Tardiphaga sp. 709: one gene and its partner. The protein of the gene in region 1 interacts with the protein of each later gene in a pairwise test. Links are inferred from orthologs where the notes say so. Each region holds a gene or a part of one and is shown on either strand. Other genes may lie near its edges. The genes, in order: glp and mobA.

What was found.
Region 2: the proteins of glp (region 1) and mobA interact in binary tests that used the Escherichia coli proteins (3 or more experiments, as listed by UniProt). The link is inferred for Tardiphaga sp. 709 from one-to-one orthologs.

What each region holds. Positions count from the first base shown.
Region 1 is NZ_CP135529.1:79,556-82,804, forward strand. The notes cover bases 243-3,171. They hold glp (gephyrin-like molybdotransferase Glp), read right to left. Parts: upstream 2,347-3,171; coding sequence 1,138-2,346; downstream 243-1,137. Other genes in these bases: RSO67_RS00390 (Orn/Lys/Arg decarboxylase N-terminal domain-containing protein), read right to left, coding at 243-982; RSO67_RS00400 (hypothetical protein), read left to right, coding at 2,446-2,745; RSO67_RS00405 (CbtB-domain containing protein), read left to right, coding at 2,803-2,985; RSO67_RS00410 (CbtA family protein), read left to right, coding at 2,989-3,171. In the rest of the region: more of RSO67_RS00390, read right to left, coding at 1-242; more of RSO67_RS00410, read left to right, coding at 3,172-3,249. UniProt on the Escherichia coli protein: Catalyzes the insertion of molybdate into adenylated molybdopterin with the concomitant release of AMP.
Region 2 is NZ_CP135529.1:5,400,183-5,403,410, forward strand. What follows is about bases 75-2,982. They hold mobA (molybdenum cofactor guanylyltransferase MobA), read right to left. Parts: upstream 1,891-2,982; coding sequence 1,258-1,890; downstream 75-1,257. Other genes in these bases: RSO67_RS26070 (ABC transporter substrate-binding protein), read right to left, coding at 75-1,202; RSO67_RS26080 (sulfurtransferase TusA family protein), read left to right, coding at 1,961-2,209; RSO67_RS26085 (OFA family MFS transporter), read left to right, coding at 2,410-2,982. Outside these bases: more of RSO67_RS26070, read right to left, coding at 1-74; more of RSO67_RS26085, read left to right, coding at 2,983-3,228. UniProt on the Escherichia coli protein: Transfers a GMP moiety from GTP to Mo-molybdopterin (Mo-MPT) cofactor (Moco or molybdenum cofactor) to form Mo-molybdopterin guanine dinucleotide (Mo-MGD) cofactor.

The DNA of each region.
Region 1 (3,249 bases):
ATTGTTCGATCACTGCCACGCGAAACGGACGCTCGCGCTTCCAGGCATCTTTGTCGGTGACCAGCGGATTGATGCGGATGCACTCGCGCAGCGCGTCCTCGTCGAGCGCATCCCAGTTCATCGGCCCGATCAGGCCCCAGGGATTGCGCGTCGTCGGCACATAGATCGGCACACCGCCTGAAATCATCAAGGCGCCGTGCAAAGCCGCCTTGTGGTTGTTGCGATCGAACAGCACCAGATCGCCATCGGTGACCAAAGCCGATAGCGCGACCTTGTTGGAGGTCGAGGTGCCGTTGAGCACAAAATAGGTTTTCTCCGCGCCAAAAATCTGCGCGGCTTCCTTCTGCGCCTGCAAAGCAGGGCCTTCATGGGTCAGCAGATCGCCGAGATCGAGCACCGAATTGTCGAGGTCGTCGCGGAACACCGCTTCGCCGAGATGTTCCATGAACACGCGGCCGATCGGGCTGCGGCTGTAGAACACGCCGCCATTGTGGCCCGGGCAGGTCCAGAGCTGGTTGCCTTCCTCGGCATAGTCGACCAGCGCGCCGAAGAACGGCGTCTTCAGCGTCTCGGCATATTGCTTCAACCGGCTGATCAGGTTCTTGGCGATGAAGGGCGGGGTTTCTTCTGAGAGGAACACATAGCCGTCGATGAAATCGAGCACCTCGACCGGGACGTCCTCGAACCGCTTGCGACGGATCAGCAGGATGATGGGGAAGTCCAGGCCGCGTTTGCGCATCAGGTTGATCAGCGCCGCGGTCTTGCCTTCGAGGCCCTTCTTGCCCCAGTCGACCACCATGCAGCCGATCGCTGCGTCGGTCTGGACCGCGATCGTGGCGTCTTCGAGTTTGCGCGCCTTGACGACCTCGAAGCCGGAACGCTCGATCTCATCGACGATCTGATTGAGGCGAATGCCCTCGAGATCGTCGGCGTCGAATGTTGGCATCGCAAACAGGAAATTGAAGCGTTTGAAATAGTCCATTTGTCCACCGATCTTGTTTCGCTGCGATCTCTCGCTGCGTTACGTGACAATTCAGTGACTGAAACCGTGTTGAGGTATCTCAGTCAGGAAAAAGGTTTGGAAGCATGCCGCAGGTGAGAGTTCCGAACGCGGCGTCGTTCTATGAGGGGGCGCCGCTAGGTTGGCAGTCGAATGATGGCGCATGAATCGCCGGCAGCCGCGGCCGGCGCGAATGGCTTGCGGATCAAGAGCCCCTCGGCGACAGCCAAATTCCCCAGCAGCGACGAGTCCTGTTTCACGACCGGCGTTGCCACCACGGTGCCGTCGGCGCGGGTCTCGAGGCGCGTGCGCAGATAATCCTCGCGCTGGTCGTTGGCGGCGAGGTCACGGCCGAGCACCGCGGGTTCTATCGCATGGGCGATGTCGTTTCGACCGGACAGCGCACGCAGCAGCGGCACCATGAACAGGAAGCCGCAGACATACGACGACACGGGATTGCCGGGCAGGCCGATGACGCGCATGCCCTGGCGGCGTCCGTGCATCATCGGCTTGCCGGGCCGCATGGCGATGCGCCAGAACGCCATCTCGACGCCGGCATTGATCAGGGATTGCTGCACGAGGTCATGGTCGCCGACCGACGCACCGCCGGTGGTGATCAGCACGTCGGCCTTCAGATCGATCGCGCGCTGAATGGCTGATGTGGTCGCCTCCAGCGTATCGACGGCGATGCCGAGATCGACCACCTCGGCGCCTTCGGCGCGGGCCAATGCACGCAGCGCGAAGCCATTGGAGAGCACGATCTGGCCGGGGCCGGGGACTGCGCCGGGCATCACCAGTTCGTCGCCGGTGGCAAGCACGGCAACGACGGGCCGTCGCCGCACGGGCAGTGACGGATGGTTCATGCCGGCGGCAAGCGCCAGATCGCGGTCGGTGAGGCGGGTGCCGGAGCGGAGCAGGACATCACCTTCGTTGAAATCGACGCCGGCCGGGCGGATATGCTTGCCGGAAATCGCGGCCTCGTTGATCCCGACGATATCGCCATCCCGCGCGGTGTCTTCCTGGATCACCACGGCGTCGGCGCCAGCGGGCAACACGCCGCCGGTGAAGATTCGCAGGGCTTCGCCGGTCTGCAGCGGGCGGTCGAACGGCTTGCCTGCGGCGATCTCGCCGATCACGCGGAGCTTGGCGCCCAAAGTCGCATCGGCAGCGCGCACGGCATAACCGTCCATCGCTGACATGGGCTCCGGTGGCTGCGTGCGCAGCGAAGCGATGTCGCGAGCGAGCACGCGGTGGAACGCGTCTTCCAGCGGCACCATCTCCTCAGGCAGCGCATCGGCGCCCGCGAGAATCGCGGCCATGGCATCGGTAACCGGCATCAGGGCCATCGCGGGGATCTCCGGCAGTGTGGGCGCCCGTCATAGCGGAGAGCGGGAGCGGACGCAAAACCACAGCCGCTTTGGCAGGGCAGGGAAACACGATAGACATTGGCGATCATGACCGACAACCACGCCGCAACCGACGATGAAGCGCCTGTCTGGCGGGCAGATGTCGATGCGCTGGCATTCCGGCCATCCGGCCATCGCGGGCTGTGCATGGTGCACCGTCATGCGTTCCGGACGCTGCTCCGACGCTACCCGTCGCCGGAGGACTGCGCAGCCTATTTCCAAGACCACAGAGCGGTGTTCCAGGCGGCGGCTAGTGTCAAACTCGCGCAGGCCTCGGTGGCGGCGGACACGAATTTCCATCTGACCAGCCGCGATCTCGCCCGCGCGATGCAAAATTAACGGTCGCGCCACCGGTGCAACTCGGCTAAATTGGCCCTCTATTTCGCGAGGATTCCGATGCAACAGACCCAGACCGCCCAGATCTCCGCCGTTACCACCGACGTCAATGTCGTCGTGCAGGCCGTTCTGGCCATGGCGCTCGGTCTGTTCATCGTCGGTGTGGTCGGCTTCTCGCATATCAGCGCCGTTCACAATGCGGCCCACGACACGCGCCACGCCAACGCATTCCCCTGCCACTGAGACATGTCCGTTTTCAGGTCGATCGTTTTCTCGGCAGCGCTGGCTGGCGTGATCACTGGCGCTGCCATCACGGGCGCGCAGATGGTCGGGACCATTCCCCTGATCCAGAAAAGCGAAGTTTATGAGCGCAAGGCGGAAGCTCCGGCTGCTGCTGCTGCGCCGACGGCTGCCGCCCAGCCCGCCCATACGCACGACCATGGCACCGCCGCCCATAGTCATGAGGCCGAATGGGAGCCTGCCGAGGGCTTGCAGCGCAATGCCTTC
Region 2 (3,228 bases), 5.3 Mb from region 1 along the record:
TTCCCCAACACACAAGCCGGATCAGGCGGTCCAAATGCTTCCTCTCCGGAAATCTTCGCGAGGATCTTGTAGTAGTCCCACGGATATTTCGACTCCTCAGGCGACTTGACCTGCACCAGCATCAGGTCATGCACCATCAAGCCGTCCTCGCGCAGTTTGCCATTGCGCGCGAAGAAATCCTCGATCGGCTTCTCGCGCATCTTGGCGGCGACCTTCAGCGGTTCGTCTGTGCCGGCCTCCTTGATGGCGTTGAGATAGACCATGGTCGACGAATAGACACCGGCCTGCCACATGGTGGGCATGCGCTTGGTCTTCTCGAAGAAACGCTTCGACCAGGCGCGGGTCTTGTCGTCCATGTCCCAGTAAAAGGCGGTGGTCAGCAGCAGGCCCTGTGCGGTCTGTAGCCCCAGCGAGTCGATGTCGGTGATCAGCGCCAGCAGCGCGGCCATCTGCTGGCCGCCCTTGAACACGCCGAATTCGCCGGCGGTCTTGATCTCGTTGATGTTGTTCGGCGGCCCACCGGCGATGCCGATGATCTTGGCCTTCGAGGCCTGCGCCTGCAGCACGAAGGACGAGAGGTCCGACGCGCCGAAGGGCGGACGCACCGAGCCGATCACCTTTCCGCCGGTCTTGGTGACGACGGCAGATGCATCGCGCTCCAGCGCATGGCCGAAGGCGAAATCGTCGGTGATGAAGAACCAGCTGTCGCCGCCGCGCTTCACCACTTCCTGCGCGGTGCCGACGGCGAGCGCGCGGGTGTCGAATACCCATTGCATCGTATAGGGCGAGCAGAACTTGCCGTGGAAGTCCGCAGCGCCCGTCGAATGGGTGATGAATAGGCGCTTGCGGTCGTTGGCGACGTTCTGCACAGCGAGACCGACGGCAGACACCGGCACGTCGACGATGAGATCGACCTGATCGACATCGTACCAGCGCCGCGCAAGCGATGCGCCGACATCGGGCTTCAACTGATGATCGCCGATGATGATGCTGATCGGCTTGCCGAGTACGGTGCCGCCGAAATCATCGACGGCCATCTGTGCGGCCGTCACCGAACCCTGGCCGGAGGGCGTCGAGGCCGGGCCGTTCATGTCGGTGAGCACGCCGATCTTGACGACGTCGTCGGAGATTTGCGCCGAGGCGGTTGATGCGAGGAGAGCGAAGGCAAGACCAGATATCACGGACAGCGAAGTACCGCGCATGAAGTTTCTCCCATATGTCGCGACACTTCGGCCGCGTGATGGAAGTGAGCTTAGGTCAGCCCCGGTCGTCGAGCAATGCAAGCCGCTCGGCTTCCGCGATGTCATCCATCGTATTGGCATTGAAGAATGGATCGACGGGATCGGCTGGCCATTCCACGGTGGCGAGACGATAGCGTGCCGTCCAGCGTCCGACCTTGCGGATATCGTCATTGACGAGCGCGTGCCGTAACTCACGGCGCAGGGAGACGTCCCACAAGCCGATGACGGGGTGCGACTGTCTTGCGGACGAGGCAACAGCAAGCTGCGCATTCTCCGCGATGCGGGCGTGATGCAAACGGGTAACAAGATCGCGCGGCAGGAACGGGCAGTCGCCGGCGACGCTGAGCATCCATGTGACGTCCGGCCGGTTGGCGGCCGTCCATTCCAGACCCGCAAGGATGCCGGCGAGGGGGCCGGGAAAATCCGCGACGTCGTCGGCAATCACGGGCAGTCCGAAGGACGCAAATCGCGCGGGATCCCCGTTGGCGTTCAGCACCAGTCCGTCGCATTGCGGTGCGACGCGCGCGATCACGCGGGCCAGGATCGTCGTGCCGCCAATCTCGCGCATCGGCTTGTCGCCGCCGCCCATCCGGCGAGCCAGACCGCCCGCGAGAAGCGCGCCCAGAGTGGCCGGATATGTGTTCGCCATCGCCATACCGCTGCATATGACATTTGGCGCTGGCCCGATATAACGCAGTTGCACCAAGTGGAACTGCGCGATGCCCGTGACCAAGCTCGACCTGACCGGATTGAAATGCCCATTGCCGGCGCTGATGACGCGCAAGGCGATGAAGGCACTGTCGGTCGGCGACCGGCTCGAAGTCCACTGCACGGACCCCCTCGCAGTGATCGACATCCCTGCGTTGATCCAGCAGAGCGGTGATCAGATCGAGACCTCTGAACGCAGCGGCGATGTGATGATCTTCTTCATCGAAAAACGAAATGCTGCGATTGCAAATCGCGATTGAATTGCTGCGATGCAGTGGAAATCATTGAGAAATTTTCGCTCCTGATACCTTTGGACTATCGACTCCCGCAGTCGCTTCTGGCCCTGTTCTAAAGTGCGAGTGCGCGTGAATCCTTGTCCGCGCGCCGTAGGGGAATTGACGAAGCGACTTTTTCAAATCGCAGACCGGCTCAGAAGGGTCGGCTGCAGGGGAGAACTTTCATGACAAGTGTGGGCAACGCCGGAACACTGTCTGGCACCAAGCCAGGATTGCTGGAACGCGAACGCATCATTGCGACGGCAGGTTTCAATCGGTGGCTGGTTCCACCGGCCGCACTTTGTATCCATCTCTGTATCGGCATGGCCTACGGCTTCAGCGTGTTCTGGCTGCCACTGTCGCAGGCGATCACGACACCCGCGTCGAAGGAAGTGTGCGACGGCATGAGCCTCGCCACCGAGCTCTTCACCACAACGTGCAACTGGAAGGTCGCCAGCCTCGGCTGGATGTACACGCTGTTCTTCGTGCTGCTCGGCGTCTCCGCCGCCATCTGGGGCGGCTGGCTCGAGCGGGTCGGTCCGCGCAAGGCCGGCTTCGTGTCGGCGATGTGCTGGTGCGGCGGTCTCGTGCTCGGTTCGATCGGCGTCTACACGCATCAGCTCTGGCTGCTGTGGATCGGCTCTGGCGTGATCGGCGGCATCGGTCTCGGCCTTGGCTACATCTCGCCGGTATCGACGTTGGTGAAGTGGTTCCCGGATCGTCGCGGCATGGCGACGGGCATGGCCATCATGGGCTTTGGCGGCGGCGCGATGATCGGCTCGCCGCTCGCCAACCTCTTGATGAACTATTTCAAGACCCCGACCGATGTTGGTGTCTGGCAAACCTTCCTGGCCATGGGCGTCATCTACTTCGTGTTCATGACCATTGGCGCGTTCTCTTATCGCATCACGCCACCGAACTGGAAGCCGGAAGGCTGGACGCCGCCAGCGACCGCGAATGCGATGATCACCACCGGTCACGTGCATCTCGACAATGCGCACAAG